DNA from 2 places in the Streptomyces sp. DSM 106670 genome. Region 2 is predicted to be linked to the other one. Evidence: riboswitches for the same ligand, from Rfam matches in the RefSeq annotation. Region 2 holds a riboswitch; the other holds the start of a gene.
The links. A riboswitch is a leader RNA that binds a small molecule or an ion and turns the genes downstream of it on or off. The one in region 2 is predicted to bind cyclic di-AMP.
Positions count from the first base shown of each region.

Region 1 (4,589 bases), 4.3 Mb from region 2:
GCTCGCCGTCCTGACGGTGATGGAGGACGAGGAGACCGTCGCGAACGCCCGGCGCACCGGCGATCTGCTCCGCGAGCGGCTGGCGGCCCTGGTGGACCGCTACGAGCTGCTGCACGAGGTCCGCGGGCGCGGGCTGATGATCGGCATCGAGTTCGGACGGCCGTCGTCGCTGAAGCTCCGCAGCCGCTGGACCATGCTCCAGGCGGCCCGCAAGGGGCTCTTCGCCCAGATGGTCGTGGTGCCGCTGCTCCAGAAGCACCGGATCCTCACCCAGGTCTCCGGCGACCACCTGGAAGTGATCAAGCTGATTCCGCCGCTGGTCATCGGGGACGCGGAGGTGGACCGCTTCGTGGCGGCGTTCACGTCCGTCATGGACGACGCGCACAGCGGCGGCGGACTGATGTGGGACTTCGGCCGCACCCTGGTCAAGCAGGCCGTGGCCAACCGCTGACGGGTGCCGCTTTGCCTCCGGGGCAAGTTATTTGCCCCGGAGGAAAGATCCTGGCCCAATGGATCCATGAACCCTCCGGACGAAGGGGTGCCGGACGAGCTCCCCGGCGTCGCACCCCGACTGCGTGACCTGCGCCGAAGCCGTGGTCTGACCCTGGAGACCGCCGCCCGGCGGGCCGGGCTCTCCCCGGCCCATCTCTCCCGGCTGGAGACCGGCCGCCGACAGCCCTCGCTGCCGATGCTGCTGGGGCTGGCCCGTATCTACGGTACGACGGTCTCCGAGCTCCTCGGCGAGCAGCCGCCCGAACGGGACGCGATCGTCCGCGGCGGCGGCTTCGAGGGGGCGGAGGCGGACGGCTGGATGTACCGGCAGGCGGGCGGCTCCGGCCGCGCGATGCAGGCCCTGCGGGTACGTGTTCCGTACGGGGCCCAGGGCGACCTGGTCCGGGTCCATCCCGGCGAGGAGTGGCTGTACGTGATGGAGGGGCGGCTGCGGGTCGGGCTCGGCGACACCGTGCACGACCTCGAACCCGGCGACAGTGCCCACTTCGACTCGCTCACCCCGCACCGGATCGCGGCCGTCGACCGCGGCGGTGCGGAGCTGCTCTTCGTCCACACCCTGCTGCAGAGTCCCGCCGCCGAGCTCTGCCTCGGCAACGCCCTCCACGCGCGCTGACCGGCCGTCCCCGCCGGCTCCATCCTTCGCTCCACCGGCCGTGAGGCCGACAGAGAGGACCGTCATGTCCGATTCCGAACACTACGACCCGCTGGGCCCCGGACGCCGCAAGGACGAGGACCCGCAGGAGAAGCGGATGCCGCGCGGCGTCATCATCCGGCTCTTCGCCTATCTGGTGGCGGGCCATGTCATCGCGGCCTTCCTCTACCTGCTCTTCGTGGTGGCCGGGAGCAAGTGACGGCCCGCGGCCGGCCGGGTCAGTCCTGGTCGAGCAGGCGCTCGCGCAGTCGCTCCCGGGTCCCGGAGGAGATCTTCAGCCCCTCGGTGAGGTAGCGGTCGGTCGTGCCCCAGTTCTCCTCGATGGTCGCGAAGGCCGCCGCGAGGTAGGCCGGCCGCGCCCCGAAGAGCGGGTCGAGCAGCTCCAGCACCTCGGGCGACATGCCGGCCGCGGAGGCGTCGGAGCGCTTCACGTTGTAGCGGCGGTGGAGGTCGTTGGACTTGAGGTAGTCCTCCTCGATCGCCTCCACCTCCACGCCGACCGCCAGCAGGGCGACCGCGATCGAGAGGCCGGCCCGGTCCTTGCCCGCCGCGCAGTGCATCAGGGCCGGGACGCTGTCCTCGGCCAGCGCGTGCAGCACCCGGCTGTGCTCGGCGGTGCGGTCCTCGATCGTCGCGCGGTACATCCGGATCATGCGGTCGACGCCCTTGCCGTCCGCGAGGACCGAGCGCAGCTGCTCGATGTTCCCGTCGCTCACCAGCCGCCAGAACTCCGCGCCGTCGGCCGGGTCGGAGAGCGGAATGCTGACATTGCGGACACCGGGCAGCTCGATGTCGTAACCGTCGAGGCGGTGGTCGGCGGAGTGCCGGAAGTCGAAGACCGTGTGCAGTCCGAGCCCGCCGAGGAAGGCCGCGTCCTCGTCGGTGGCGTGCGCCAGGTGGCCGCTGCGGTAGAGCCGTCCGAAGGCGGTGCGCCGCCCGTCCGTGGTGGGGAGCCCGCCCACGTCGCGGAAGTTGCGGACTCCGGTCAGCACGGTCTCTGTCGGCGGGACCTGCGGCACCTGCTGCGTCACGGTGGCTCCTGGGATCTCTGGCGTCGGCGCGGCTCGCCGGCGAGGGCGCTCCCGTGACGATACGACATCGATTCGACAGAAAATCATCACGGTCGCCACCCCGTCGCGGGGTGCCGTCGAGGCCGGGCTGACCCGGCGTCAGGAGCGCTCTCGGCGGCATGTCCGTATTGGTGTATTTCGCAGAACATGCCCCGCTAATGGGGGAGATGGGATTCCGGAGGTGAGCGGGATCATATCCGTGACGGACCGTGGCGAGGGCGCCCGGGGGTATTCCCGTTGCCCGTACGGAAATCCAAGATCCGTAATCCACGGAGTGTGACGGGAAATCCGGGGCGATATCGAATCGATGATTCCGGCGCGCAACCGATGGCTTGTTCCGCTCGTCCTGACCGGTTTACGGTCGCCGCAATCCGGACGGACCGCCTAATCCTGCCGCCGCCCGGAATTCGCACCCACCCACTCACGTGTGGCAGGAGCGGGGGAACCAGGTAAGCCGCCGATCCGGAGCGATCCGGACCGGCTCGGGGTGAAGTCGCCGCAACGCGACCGGGCATCTCCAGCCCGAACCCGACAGCTCACCTCGCAGGCGCCGGAGAGGAAATTCCCCATGCCCGCAAAGGGTAAGCACCGTCGTCCGAAGTCCGGCCCGATCTCCCGCGGCGTCCTCGTCGCGGGCACCGGCGGCGCCGCACTCGCCCTCCCGCTCATCGGCGCCACCGTCGCGAGCGCCGCCGACCAGGCCGCTCCCGCCGCGAAGCCCGCCGCCGCCTCGGTCGCCGCCGCGCACACCGCCCCGTCGGCCGCCCCCGCCGCGTCGAAGGCCGCCCCGAAGACGTACTCCGTCGTCTCCGGCGACTACCTGTCGAAGATCGCGGCCGAGCACCGGCTCAAGGGCGGGTGGGAGAAGCTGTACCAGGACAACCGCTCCACCGTCGGCGACAACCCCAGCCTGATCCACCCGGGCATGAAGCTGACCCTCGGCGCCAAGGGCTCCGCCCCGGCCGCGAAGTCCGCCGCTCCCGAGGCCGCCCCGAAGAAGGCCGCTCCGGCCCCGAAGGACGCGCCGAAGGAAGCCCCGAAGGGCGACACCATCTCCGCCGACGACTCCGAGGGCTCCGGCGACTCCGCGCAGACCGGCTCCTCCGAGGCCACCGGCTCCGGCTGGTCCGCCCCGCTGGCCAACCCCAACGTCACCACCCAGTACCGCGCTTCCGGCGCCAGCTGGTCCAGCGGCTACCACACCGGCTCGGACTTCCAGGCCGCCTCCGGCACCCCCGTCCTCGCCATCGGACCGGGCACCGTGGTCTCGGCCGGCAACAGCGGCTCCTACGGCAACGAGGTCGTCATCCAGCACGAGGACGGCATGTACTCGCAGTACGCCCACCAGTCCTCGCTGAACGTCTCCGTCGGCCAGACCGTCACCGGCGGCCAGCAGATCGGCCTCTCCGGCTCCACCGGCAACTCCACCGGCCCGCACCTGCACTTCGAGGTCCGCACCGGCCCGAGCTACGGCTCGGACGTCGACCCGATCGCGTACCTGCGTCAGCACGGCGTCTCCGTCTGACCGGACGCGGCCAGAAGTATCCGAGGGGCGGTGCGCGGCGGCGCACCGCCCCTCTCTTTATTCCGGCTTTACCAAAACCTGACCGGGTGGTCTATCTCACCACCCGTCAACCCCGTATTACGGTCGCGTAGGTCACATCGGACGATGCAGGATAAGTCCTTGTGGCAGACGATTCGAGAAACAACCAGCAGCACATCATCGGGTCGTACGCGGCGATTGGCGACAGTTTCACCGAGGGCGTCGGCGACCCCGGCCCCGACGGGACCTATCTCGGCTGGGCGGACCGTTTCGCGGTCCTCCTCGCCGACCGGCTCCCGGCCCCCGACACGGAGGCCGGCCCCGAGGACTCCTCGCACGGGGACTTCCGCTACGCCAATCTCGCCGTACGAGGACGTCTCCTCGACCAGATCGTCGAGGAGCAGATCCCCCGTGCCAAGGAACTGGCCCCCGACCTGGTCAGCTTCTGCGCGGGCGGCAACGACATCATCCGGCCCGGCACCGACCCCGACGACCTCGCCGAGCGCTTCGAGCGGGCGGTCGCCGACCTGAGCAACGCGGTCGGCACGGTCATGGTCACCACCGGCTTCGACACCCGCGGCGTTCCGGTGCTGCGCCACATGCGCGGCAAGATCGCCACGTACAACGTCCATCTGCGGGCCATCGCCGACCGCTACCAGTGCCCCGTGCTGGACCTGTGGTCGCTGCGCTCGGTCCAGGACCGGCGCGCGTGGGACGCCGACCGGCTGCACCTCTCGCCCGAGGGCCACACCCGCGTCGCCCTGCGCGCCGCCCAGGTCCTCGGCCACGACGTGCCCGCCGACCCCGACCA
Region 1 covers NZ_CM147704.1:7,384,222-7,388,810, forward strand. Annotated here, with positions in the region: gene ACSMXR_RS32645 (aspartate aminotransferase family protein) at 1-451, shown strand, start outside; gene ACSMXR_RS32650 (helix-turn-helix domain-containing protein) at 518-1,126, shown strand; gene ACSMXR_RS32655 (DUF6126 family protein) at 1,191-1,364, shown strand; gene ACSMXR_RS32660 (tyrosine-protein phosphatase) at 1,384-2,196, opposite strand; cyclic di-AMP (ydaO/yuaA leader) riboswitch at 2,640-2,800, shown strand; gene ACSMXR_RS32665 (M23 family metallopeptidase) at 2,804-3,760, shown strand; gene ACSMXR_RS32670 (SGNH/GDSL hydrolase family protein) at 3,922-4,589, shown strand, end outside.
Region 1: linked by a shared signal. The riboswitch ahead of ACSMXR_RS32665 (M23 family metallopeptidase) and the one ahead of ACSMXR_RS13710 (transglycosylase family protein) in region 2 are both predicted to bind cyclic di-AMP.

Region 2 (4,589 bases):
GCGCGGAGATCGCCGCCGGGGATCCCGTACTCGTGGTGCTCGCGGCGGCCGACCGCGACCCGGAGCGGTTCGCGGATCCGGACATGCTGGACCTTGCACGGCGTGACAATCAGCACCTCGGATACGGGCACGGCATCCACTACTGCCTGGGTGCGCCGCTGGCCCGGCTGGAGGGGCAGACCGCGCTGGCCACGCTGTTGAGACGCCTCCCTGACCTGCGACTTGCGGGAGAACCTGGCGATTTGCGCTGGCGCGGCGGGCTCATCATGCGTGGACTGCGCACGCTTCCCGTCGAGTTCGAGCCGGGCAGCCGCTCAGAAAAAAGTGACACGCTGTCAACTCTGTGACTTTCACGTGATCTGCGCTGCATCGACTTGTGACACACGTTCGAGTCCCGCTAGGTTCACGGTTCGACGCGTCGGTCGCTCGTTGCTCACGCGTCACTTGTGTGTCGCTGCCGGCGTCTGTTCCTGCCGCGCGGCGCACGGGTCACTCGCTTGTCAGTCGCACGGAAGGCATACCCATGGGCTCCGCGAACGGCAGACACCGCCGCCCTCGCCAGGCACCCGCCATCGTCGTCGCCGCAGGTGTGACGGGATCGGCCATCGCCATCCCGCTGCTCGGCGCGAGCGGCGCGCACGCGGCCGAGGCCTCCACCTGGGACCGGGTCGCGGAGTGCGAGAGCGGCGGCATGTGGAGCGCCGACCTCGGCAACGGCTACTACGGCGGGCTCCAGTTCTCCCAGGAGACCTGGTCGGCGTACGGCGGCACGGCGTTCGCGCCCCGCGCCGACCTCGCCAGCCGGTCGCAGCAGATCTCCGTCGCCGAGAAGGTCCTGGACGACCAGGGCCCGAAGGCGTGGCCCAGCTGCGCGGTGATCTCCGGTCTCGCGGTGGACGGCAGCCTGCCGGGCGTCGACCCGGGCACCTCGCCGACCCCCGATCCGACGAGCACCCCGACCGACGAAGCGGACGCCCCCGACGAAGCGGATGAATCCGGCAAGTCCGGTGAGGCCGACAAGTCCGGCAAGGGTGAGAAGAAGGGTGAGAAGGAGAGCGACGGTACAGGGGAGGGGAGCGAGACCCCCGACTCCTCGGTGACGCCCACCACCCCGCCGTCCTCCGAGGCTCCCGACGCCACGGACCCCTCCGGCGCCCCCGACGCCTCGACCGGCGAGAGCGGCAAGGGCGGCAAGCACCGCGGCACCCCCGCGCCCGAGGAGGTCGACGGCGGCCAGGACGACGGCCCCCGCGGGTCCGGCCGGCACGCCTCGCGCGGTGACGGCGACGCGCGCGACGGCGGCGCCGCGGGCGCCGGTGCGTACACGGTGCAGCCCGGCGACAACCTCTGGGCCATCGCCGACGCCCAGGAACTTCCCGGCGGCTGGACCGGTCTGTACGAGACCAACAAGGACCTCCTGGGCTCCGACCCGGACCTGATCCTGCCCGGCCAGAGCCTGGATCTGGGCCTGGGTCAGGACGCGGAGCAGGGCGGGGACCAGGGTGCGCCGGAAGGCGCCGAGGTGCCTGCCGCCAACTGATTCAATTCGGGCGAAAACGCCCGGGAAAATCAGGCAGTTCAGAGACCTATGTCCACTTTTGCGGAAGTGAGACATGGGTCTCTTTGCTTCAACTGGCGCGTCTCGCCCGGCCAGTCCGCGCGTATCGCCCCCGACCTGCGGAAATGCCCCATCGGTCGCGGTGAGTTCGGGCCGATTGTGCCCTATGTCCATCTTTGAATGTCGGGGTTGCCTGTGTTTACGGTCGGAGCCGCTCGCACCGCGGGCCCCGTCGACCGTCACGCCGAATCCTGCCGTCGGTCGAAGGGAACAGACGCGTAAAGCGCCGTAGGCAGGAGCGGGGGACCCAGGTAAGCCGCCGGGTCCGCACAGCCCCTCCGGGGGATGTACGGGACCGGCTAGGGGTGAAGCCGTGCGCACGACGCACGGCCGGGCAACTCATCAGCCCGAACCCGACAGCTCACCTCGTAGGCGTCGGTGAGGAGATTCGTTCCATGCTGCTGAACAGCAAGGGCAAGCACCGCCGCCCGTCCAAGGCCACCCGTATCGCCACCCTCGCGGGTGTCACCGGTGCCGCCGTCGCCGTCCCGCTGATGGGCGCGACCAACGCGTCCGCCGCCTCCGTCGAGACCTGGGACGCCGTCGCCCAGTGCGAGTCGGGCGGCAACTGGTCCATCAACACCGGCAACGGCTACTACGGCGGACTGCAGTTCTCGCAGTCCAGCTGGGCCGCCGCCGGTGGTACGCAGTACGCCTCGCGCGCCGACCTGGCCTCCAAGGACCAGCAGATCGCCACCGCCGAGAAGCTCCTCGACCTGCAGGGCCCGGGCGCCTGGGCCTGCGCCGGCGCCGGCGGCCTCACCAACGACGGTGTGGACCCGGGCGTGAACACCGGCTCCGGCCAGTCCGAGAGCAAGCCCGAGCAGGCGCAGCCCCAGCGTCAGGCCGAGCAGCCCACCACGCGCTCCGAGCAGCGCGAGGCCCCCAAGGCCGAGAGCAAGAAGACCGTCACCACCCCGACCGGCGAGAAGGTCAAGAAGGGTGACGGCGAGTACAAGGTCAAGGCCGGCGACACCCTGAGCAAGATCGCCGAGAAGGAAGGCGTCAAGGGCGGCTGGAGCAAGCTCTTCAAGCTCAACGACGACATCGTCGAGGACGCCGACCTGATCTTCCCGGGTCAGCAGCTCCACCTGAAGTAAACGCCGTATCTCCTCCCCGGAGGGGAAGCGTCCGGCGGCACTTCTCCTCGCACGGCTTCCCGGCCCGGCGCGCTCATCCCCCCAGCGCGCCGGGCCGGGTTCTTCGTCGGCGAGGGGCCGAAGGGGAGCGCGGTTGCGTTCACCTCTTGTCGGCAACACGTGTTACTGCTCAGTAGATATCTAGAGTTTTGTCCCGTTACGCAGGTCCTTGGGTCCTTTTTCGTCCCAGGAGACGGGCGGTCGGCTGGCCGACGCGGCCGGGCCGGATAGGCTCGGGTCGCAAGGCCACAGTGACCCTGCACAACCAGTGTCAGATCCCAGAAGGAGATGCCTCGTGCCGTCCATCGACGTCGTCGTAGCCAGGGAAATCCTCGACTCCCGGGGCAACCCCACGGTCGAGGTCGAGGTTGGCCTCGACGACGGCAGCACGGGCCGTGCTGCTGTTCCGTCCGGCGCCTCCACCGGTGCGTTCGAGGCTGTAGAGCTTCGCGACGGTGACCCCAACCGCTACCAGGGCAAGGGCGTCGAGAAGGCCGTCCTCGCCGTCATCGAGCAGATCGGCCCGGAGCTCGTCGGGTACGACGCCACCGAGCAGCGCCTCATCGACCAGGCGATGTTCGACCTGGACGCCACCGAGAACAAGGCCTCGCTCGGCGCGAACGCCATCCTCGGCGTCTCGCTGGCCGTCGCGCACGCCGCATCCGAGGCGTCCGACCTGCCGCTCTTCCGCTACCTCGGCGGCCCGAACGCGCACCTGCTGCCCGTTCCGATGATGAACATCCTGAACGGCGGCTCGCACGCCGACTCCAACGTGGACATCCAGGAGTTCATGATCGCGCCGATCGGCGCCGAGTCCTTCTCCGAGGCCCTGCGCTGGGGCGCGGAGATCTACCACACGCTGAAGAAGGTCCTCAAGACCAAGGGCCTGTCCACCGGACTCGGCGACGAGGGCGGCTTCGCCCCGAACCTGGAGTCCAACCGCGCCGCCCTGGACCTCATCGTCGAGGCCATCACGGAGGCCGGCTACGTCCCGGGCCGTGACGTGGCGCTCGCGCTCGACGTCGCCGCGTCCGAGTTCTACAAGGACGGCGTCTACGAGTTCGAGGGCAAGTCCCGCTCGGCCGCCGAGATGACCGAGTACTACGAGGAGCTCGTCTCCGCGTACCCGCTGGTCTCCATCGAGGACCCGCTGTACGAGGACGACTGGGCCGGCTGGAAGGTCATCACCGACCGCATCGGCTCCAAGGTCCAGATCGTCGGCGACGACCTCTTCGTCACCAACCCCGAGCGTCTGGCCCGCGGCATCGAGGAGGGCTCCGCCAACGCCCTGCTCGTGAAGGTCAACCAGATCGGTTCGCTGACCGAGACCCTGGACGCCGTCGAGCTGGCCCAGCGCAACGGCTTCAAGTGCATGATGTCGCACCGCTCCGGCGAGACCGAGGACGTCACCATCGCCGACCTCGCCGTCGCCGTGAACTGCGGCCAGATCAAGACCGGCGCCCCGGCCCGCTCGGACCGCGTCGCCAAGTACAACCAGCTGCTGCGCATCGAGGAGATCCTCGACGACGCCGCGGTGTACGCGGGCCGCTCCGCCTTCCCGCGCTTCAAGGGCTGACCCGAAGTCGCAAGCAGGTAGCCTCCGCCCGTCCCCGCACCCGGTCCCGTACCGTGTGCGGGGACGGACGTATGTGATGGGGAGGCGGGAGACATGGCCGGGAAGGACCGCGACCGGTTCTCCACCGCGACCAGGCTGCGACTGCTCGGCGAGCAGACCGCGGCCCGCGTGTACCGATCCCAGAACCGCCGCCAGGCCCGCCGCTCCCGGCTCACCGGCCGGGCCGCGTTCCTGGCGCTGGTGGTCTGCTCCCTGG
Region 2 covers NZ_CM147704.1:3,104,252-3,108,840, reverse strand. Annotated here, with positions in the region: gene ACSMXR_RS13720 (cytochrome P450 family protein) at 1-347, shown strand, start outside; gene ACSMXR_RS13715 (transglycosylase family protein) at 524-1,540, shown strand; cyclic di-AMP (ydaO/yuaA leader) riboswitch at 1,833-2,008, shown strand; gene ACSMXR_RS13710 (transglycosylase family protein) at 2,014-2,718, shown strand; gene eno (phosphopyruvate hydratase) at 3,053-4,333, shown strand; gene ACSMXR_RS13700 (FtsB family cell division protein) at 4,427-4,589, shown strand, end outside.